DNA from 2 places in the Kitasatospora sp. NPDC004531 genome. Region 1 is predicted to be linked to the other one. Evidence: riboswitches for the same ligand, from Rfam matches in the RefSeq annotation. Region 1 holds a riboswitch; the other holds the start of a gene.
The links. A riboswitch is a leader RNA that binds a small molecule or an ion and turns the genes downstream of it on or off. The one in region 1 is predicted to bind glycine.
Positions count from the first base shown of each region.

Region 1 (3,685 bases):
AGGCCGGCCAGCGAGACCAGCAGCATCGGCTTGCGGCCGCGCAGGTCGCCGAAGCGGCCCAGCAGCGGGGTGAGGACCGCCGCGGAGAGCAGGTTGGCGGTCATCAGCCAGGTGATGTCGGAGCCCGAGACGTTCAGCTTCACGGCCAGGCTCGGAAGGATCGGGACGACTGCGGTCTGCACCACGCTGAAGGCCAGCATGGCGAGGATCAGCGCGGGCAGGACCCGGGCGCTGGTGGGCTTGTCGGCCGTGGCGGTGGGCTGTGGTGCCTCACTCACGGGAATCCTCCGGGTTGCTTCATATGGCGATAGTGCATGAACTGAAGTAACGATGGGGGGAGATGCTTCAGGCTGTCAAATATCTAATGGTTAAACTTTGGCAAAGGCGAAGGCCCCGGCCCGCCGAGGCGGACCGGGGCCGGAAGTTGGCGTTGCGTCAGACCGGAGACGCCGCCGGGGACTGCGGCTGCGCGTTCCACGACCGCCGCTGCGTCTCCTGGTCGGTGTCGCTCGTCGCGCCGTGCACCTCCACCTGCTCGCGGCGCAGCTCCTCGCGGATCACCTGCTCCTCGGTGTACCGCTCCACCACCAGCCGCACCCGCTCCACCGGGGCCAGGTACTTGCGGACCACCGGGCGCTCCTCGCGCAGCGTGACCTCCTCGACGGCCTCGGCGATCTCCTGGTCGCTCAGCGAGGCCCGCTCGGCGTCCGAGATCGGGATGCGCTCCACCCGCACCCGCTCGCGCACCAGCGGGACCCGGCGCTCCACGGCCTCGGTGGTCACGTACTTGCGCAGCCGGGTGGTGCCGACGGTGTGCCACTCGGTGCTGATGTCCAGGCGCTCCTCGCGGCAGGTGAGCTCGACCGGGGCGGCGGGCTTGTGCCGGTCCGCCCGCCCGGCCGGCTCGGCGGGACGGGCGGCGGGCCGCTCGGGGATCGGCCTCGGGGGCGTGAAGCCGGCCGGCGCGGGAGCCGGGCCCTGCACCGGCGCCGGAGCGGGCGCGGGGGCCGGGGCGGGTTCGGGGGAGGAGGCGAGGTCGCCGAAGTCGCGGTCGGCGACCTTCTCCGAGTACTCCTTGGCGGCCGGGGCGGGCGGCGGCGCGGGGGCGAACCGGAGCGGCCGGTCGGCGCCCGCCGTGTCCAGCCCGTAGTACCGGTACAGCTCCAACTCCTGCTCCGGGGACAGGTGCTGGCCCACCCCGAAGTCCGGGGACTCCTTGATCAGCGACTTGTCGTACGGGACGTGCAGCTCGTCGCCGGAGAACTCGCTGGTGGTCAGCGGGACGAAGGCGTCCCGGCCGAAGATGCCCGTCCGGACGGCCGCCCACTCCGGTTCCCCGGTGGCGTCGTCCAGGTAGACCTCGTCGACCGTGCCGATCTTGTCACCGTTCCGGTCGACCGCCTTGTGTCCGATCAGGTCGCGCGGATCGATTTCGGTCTGCACCCTGTCCTCCAGCTGCTGCTCCTGCAGGACCCGTCCGGGGAGCGGTCGGAGGAGCGTGCCGGGCCGCTATTCCACACCAAAAGGCACGTAACGGACGGTGTCATTCCGAATGCCTCCGTCCGGGGCGGATCACACCGCCGTACCGGTGATCGTCAAGCCCGGCGCTGGTACCCTGGGCGGCGACCGCCGAGCCCGCTCGGGAGAGTCCCGGACCGCTGATCAAGCGGGTTGCGGGACGCCGAAGGAGCAACCCCTCCCCGGAATCTCTCAGGCATCCGTACCGAGAGGGCCAGGTCACTCTGGAAAGCAGGGCAGGACCGTCGGCACCGAAGCCCTCGGACGCTGCCCTCGCCGACGGTGCAAGCCGACCGGGGCACCACCCCGGGCGCGCGAAGCTCTCAGGTACCGATGACAGAGGGGGAGGCTGACGGGTTCGTGCGCCCCGACGCTCCCACAGCGGCCGGCCGGCGTGCGTACCACCGCCGGTCCGCGACCAGGAGGCCCGACCCCCATGAACGCCCAGCCGACGCTCACCGCGCTTGAGCAGGCCAGCCCCTTCGAGCACCGCCACATCGGCCCCGACAGCGACGCCCAGCAGAAGATGCTGGCCCAGGTCGGCTACAGCACGCTGGACGAACTGTCCGACGCCGCTGTGCCGGACGCCATCCGCAGCCTCACCGCGCTCGGCCTGCCCGCCGGCCGCAGCGAGGCCCAGGTGCTCGCCGAACTGCGCGAGCTGGCCGGCCGCAACCAGGTCCTCACCTCGATGATCGGCCTCGGCTACTACGGCACCTTCACCCCGCCGGTCATCCTGCGCAACGTCCTCGAGAACCCCGCCTGGTACACCGCGTACACCCCGTACCAGCCGGAGATCTCCCAGGGCCGCCTGGAAGCCCTGCTCAACTTCCAGACCATGGTCTCCGACCTGACCGGCCTGGCCACCTCCGGCTCCTCGCTGCTCGACGAGGGCACCGCGGCCGCCGAGGCGATGGCCCTCGCCCGGCGCGTCACCAAGGTCAAGGGCGGCGTCTTCCTGGTCGACGCCGACACCCTGCCGCAGACCCTCGCCGTGATCCAGACCCGCGCCGAGCCGACCGGCGTCGAGGTCGTCACCGCCGACCTGTCCAACGGCATCCCGGCCGAGATCGCCGAGCGCGGCGTGTTCGGCGTGCTGCTCCAGTACCCCGGCGCGTCCGGCGCCGTCCGCGAGATCAAGCCCGTCATCGAGCAGGCCCACCAGCTCGGCGCGATCGTCGCCGTCGCCGCCGACCTGCTCGCCCTCACCCTGCTGCGCTCGCCCGGCGAGCTCGGCGCCGACATCGCCTGCGGCACCTCGCAGCGCTTCGGCGTCCCGATGGGCTTCGGCGGCCCGCACGCCGGCTACCTCGCCGTGCGCGCCGAGTACGCCCGCAACCTGCCCGGCCGCCTGGTCGGCGTCTCCGTCGACGCCGACGGCAACCGCGCCTACCGCCTCGCCCTGCAGACCCGCGAGCAGCACATCCGCCGCGAGAAGGCCACCTCCAACATCTGCACCGCGCAGGTGCTGCTCGCCGTGATGGCCTCCATGTACGCCGTCTACCACGGCCCCGACGGCCTCGCCGACATCGCCCGCCGCACCCACCGCTACGCCGCCGCGCTCGCCTCCGGCCTGCGCGCGGGCGGCGTCGAGCTCGCCCACGAGGCGTTCTTCGACACCGTGACGGCCGTGGTGCCGGGCCGCGCCGACGAGATCGTCGCCGCCGCGCTGGCCGGCGGCGTCAACGTGCACCGGGTGGACGGCGACCGGGTTTCGGTTTCCTGCGACGAGACGACCACCCGTGAGCACCTGGCGGCCGTGTTCGCCGCGTTCGGGGTCTCCGCGGAGATCGCCGAGGACGCCGATGCGCTGCCGGCCGCTGCGCTGCGCGAGGACGAGTACCTCACCCACCCGGTGTTCCACAGCCACCGCTCCGAGACCGCGATGCTGCGCTACCTGCGCCGCCTCTCGGACCGCGACTACGCGCTCGACCGCGGCATGATCCCGCTGGGCTCCTGCACCATGAAGCTCAACGCGACCACCGAGATGGAGCCGATCACCTGGCCCGAGTTCGGGCAGCTGCACCCGTTCGCGCCGGTCGACCAGGCCGCCGGGTTCCTGACCCTGATCCGCGAGCTGGAGCAGCAGCTGGTCGAGGTCACCGGGTACGACGCGGTGTCGATCCAGCCGAACGCGGGCTCGCAGGGCGAGCTGGCCGGTCTGCTG
Region 1 covers NZ_JBSGDD010000024.1:65,436-69,120, reverse strand. The annotation lists gene ACWEMJ_RS13235 (MFS transporter) at 1-278, opposite strand, end outside; gene ACWEMJ_RS13230 (PRC and DUF2382 domain-containing protein) at 436-1,443, opposite strand; glycine riboswitch at 1,631-1,736, shown strand; glycine riboswitch at 1,738-1,865, shown strand; gene gcvP (aminomethyl-transferring glycine dehydrogenase) at 1,955-3,685, shown strand, end outside.

Region 2 (3,685 bases), on a different contig from region 1:
GACCAGGTCGAGCAGCACCAGGTGGACGCCCCAGCTCGGCGGCGCGGTTCCGAGCGCCCGGCCGAGCGCCAGGTTGACGTCGCCGGGGTCGGCGGGCGCCGCCGGGTCCAGCTGGACGCCGATGTACAGCAGCGTCGACTCGCCCTCCACCCGGGCCAGCGCCCGACGGGCCGTCAACACACCCGGCAGCGCCGCGAGTTCACCGGTGGCGGCGGCCAGGAAGGCGTACGGCTCCTGGTGCGGCTCGGGCTCCTTGAGCGCCACCCGGGCACCCTCGGTGACGCCCTGCGCCTCCCACTGCTCGCCGCGCGGCCCGCGCCGCAGCTCCCCGACGCCCTCCGGCGGCACCGGGATGCCCACCTGCGCCTCCGGGTTGACCGCGACGCCGACGCCCAGCGGCAGGCCCCGGGCGAACTCCCACATCGGGGCGATCGCGAACGGGATGCCGGGCGCGTGCTGCAGGTACACCTCCTGCGAGCTGTACACCGGCACGTAGGGCGCGCCCGCCAGCTCCAGCGTCGGCAGGTCGAGCTCGCCGGACTGTGGATCGGCGCCGGACGGCAGCGGGATCCACACCTGACTGCGCGCCAGCACCTCGATCACCCGGGGCGTCGCCCCCGGATCGCCCAGCGCAGCCACCAGCACCTGCTCCAGCTCGTTGGCCGGCCAGCTCCCGCTCTCCGGAACCTGACCCAGCGGGAACCCCATCTCGCCCCTCCACACTCACGGTTGCGATCAGGTTAGCGGCGCGGGCGGACGCCCGGGCCGAACTGTGACCCGTCCCCACTCCCACCAGCGGCTCCCGGCGTGCCATGATGGGCCCGCCCAAACTTCATACCGGCCGCTCGAACCCGCGCGGGAGAGCCGGAACGACCGTCACCCGGTCGCGACCGGCGCCGAAGGAGCAAGTCCTCCCCGGAATCTCTCAGGCCCCCCTACCGCCCGGGCGAGGCAGATCTGGAAAGTGGACACGGCCCTGCCGTGCGCCCACCCACGGTGCAAACCGCCATCCTGTCCGGGATGCGGTGAAGCTCTCAGGTTCGACGACAGACGGGGAGATTCGCCCCAGCCTGCCCGTTTCCAGATCCCGGGAGTCCTGTCGTGTCCCTCCGCCTGACCGCGCTCGACGCGCTGCACCGCTCGCTCGGCGCCACCATGACCGACTTCGCGGGCTGGGACATGCCGCTGCGCTACGGCAGCGAGCGCGAGGAGCACCTCGCCGTCCGCACCAAGGCCGGCCTGTTCGACCTGTCGCACATGGGCGAGATCACCGTCTCCGGCCCGCAGGCCGGCGAACTGCTCGACCACGCGCTGGTCGGCTTCATCTCCGCGCTCGGCGTGCTGCGCGCCCGCTACACCATGATCTGCCGCGAGGACGGCGGCATCCTGGACGACCTGATCGTCTACCGCACCGCGGAGGACGAGTACCTGGTGGTCGCCAACGCCTCCAACGCCCAGGTGGTGCTGGACGCCCTGACCGAGCGCGCCGCCGGCTTCGACGCCGTCGTCCGCGACGACCGCGACGCCTACGCGCTGCTCGCCGTCCAGGGCCCGGAGGCGAACGGCATCCTGGCCAAGCTGACCGACGCCGACCTGCCCGGCCTCAAGTACTACGCGCTGCTGCCCGCCACCGTGGCCGGCCGCCAGGTCTGGCTGGCCCGCACCGGCTACACCGGCGAGGACGGCTTCGAGATCTTCTGCGCCCCCGCCGACGCCGAGCACCTGTGGACCGAGCTGACCGCGGCCGGCACCGCCGAGGGCCTGGTCCCGTGCGGCCTGTCCTGCCGCGACACGCTGCGCCTGGAGGCCGGCATGCCGCTGTACGGGCACGAGCTGTCCACCGAGCTGACCCCGTTCGACGCCGGCCTGGGCCGGGTGGTGCGCTTCGACAAGACCACCAACGACGGCGCTTTCGTCGGCCGCAAGGCGCTGGAGGAGGCCGCCGCCGCAGCCGAGGCCAACCCCCCGCGCAAGCTGGTCGGCCTGGTCTCCGAGGGCCGCCGCGTCCCGCGCGCCGAGTACGCGGTGGTGGACGCCGAGGGCGCCGTGATCGGCCGGATCACCTCCGGTTCGCCGTCCCCGACCCTGGGCAAGCCGATCGCCATCGCGTACGTGGACGCCGCGCACGCCGAGCCGGGCACCACCGTCGCGGTGGACGTGCGCGGCAAGGCCGAGCCGGTCCAGGTCGTCGCGCTGCCGTTCTACAAGCGCGCCCGCTGACCCTCCGTCGGCCCTTCACCTGCTGTCCGAGCAGCTCTTTCCGGTACGTCCGCCCAGCGGACGGCCGTGCCCTCCCCTCTTGCGATCCTGGAGAATGACGTCATGAGCAACCCCACGCACCTGCAGTACACCAAGGAGCACGAGTGGCTGACCGCCGCCGTGGACGGGGTGTCGACGGTCGGCATCACCGCGCACGCGGCCGACGCCCTCGGCGACATCGTCTACGTCCAGCTCCCCGCGGTGGGTGACACCGTCACCGCCGGTGAGACCTGTGGCGAGCTCGAGTCCACCAAGTCGGTCAGCGACCTCTTCTCCCCCGCCACCGGCGAGGTCACCGAGGTCAACCAGGAGGTCATCGACGACCCGGCCCTGGTCAACTCGGAGCCCTTCGAGGGCGGTTGGCTGTTCAAGGTCCGGGTCGAGGCGACCGACGAGCTGCTCGACGCCGACGGCTACACCGCCTTCACCGGCGCCTGACCGGGAGACCCCCTCATGACGGTTCTCAACCAGTCCCTCCACGCGCTCGACCCGGAGATCGCCGCCGCGGTCGACGCCGAGCTGCACCGCCAGCAGACCACCCTGGAAATGATCGCCTCCGAGAACTTCGCCCCGGTGGCGGTCATGGAGGCCCAGGGCTCGGTGCTCACCAACAAGTACGCCGAGGGCTACCCCGGTCGCCGCTACTACGGCGGCTGCGAGCACGTCGACGTGGTCGAGCAGCTCGCCATCGACCGGGTCAAGGAGCTGTTCGGCGCCGAGCACGCCAACGTGCAGCCGCACTCCGGCGCGCAGGCGAACGCCGCGGCGATGTTCGCGCTGATCCAGCCGGGCGACACCATCCTGGGCCTGAACCTGGCCCACGGCGGTCACCTGACCCACGGCATGAAGATCAACTTCTCCGGCAAGCTCTACAACGTGGCCGCGTACCACGTGGACGAGAAGACCGGCCAGGTCGACATGGCCGAGGTCGAGCGCCTCGCCAAGGAGCACCAGCCCAAGCTGATCATCGCCGGCTGGTCCGCCTACCCGCGCCAGCTGGACTTCGCCGAGTTCCGCCGCATCGCGGACTCGGTCGGCGCCCTGCTGATGGTCGACATGGCGCACTTCGCCGGTCTGGTCGCCGCCGGCCTGCACCCCTCGCCGGTGCCGTACGCGGACGTGGTCACCACCACCACCCACAAGACCCTGGGCGGCCCGCGCGGCGGCGTCATCCTGTCCAAGGCCGAGTTCGCCAAGAAGATCAACTCCGCGGTCTTCCCCGGCCAGCAGGGCGGCCCGCTGGAGCACGTCATCGCCGGCAAGGCGGTGGCCTTCAAGGTCGCGGCCACCGACGAGTTCAAGGACCGCCAGCGCCGCACCCTGGAAGGCGCGAAGATCCTCGCCGAGCGCCTGCTCCAGGACGACGTGACCGCCTCCGGCGTCTCCGTCCTCTCCGGCGGCACCGACGTCCACCTGGTGCTGGTCG
Region 2 covers NZ_JBSGDD010000143.1:2,168-5,852, reverse strand. The annotation lists gene ACWEMJ_RS32290 (enhanced serine sensitivity protein SseB) at 1-708, opposite strand, end outside; glycine riboswitch at 847-951, shown strand; gene gcvT (glycine cleavage system aminomethyltransferase GcvT) at 1,102-2,220, shown strand; gene gcvH (glycine cleavage system protein GcvH) at 2,323-2,697, shown strand; gene ACWEMJ_RS32275 (serine hydroxymethyltransferase) at 2,713-3,685, shown strand, end outside.
Region 2: linked by a shared signal. The riboswitch ahead of gcvT (glycine cleavage system aminomethyltransferase GcvT) and the one ahead of gcvP (aminomethyl-transferring glycine dehydrogenase) in region 1 are both predicted to bind glycine.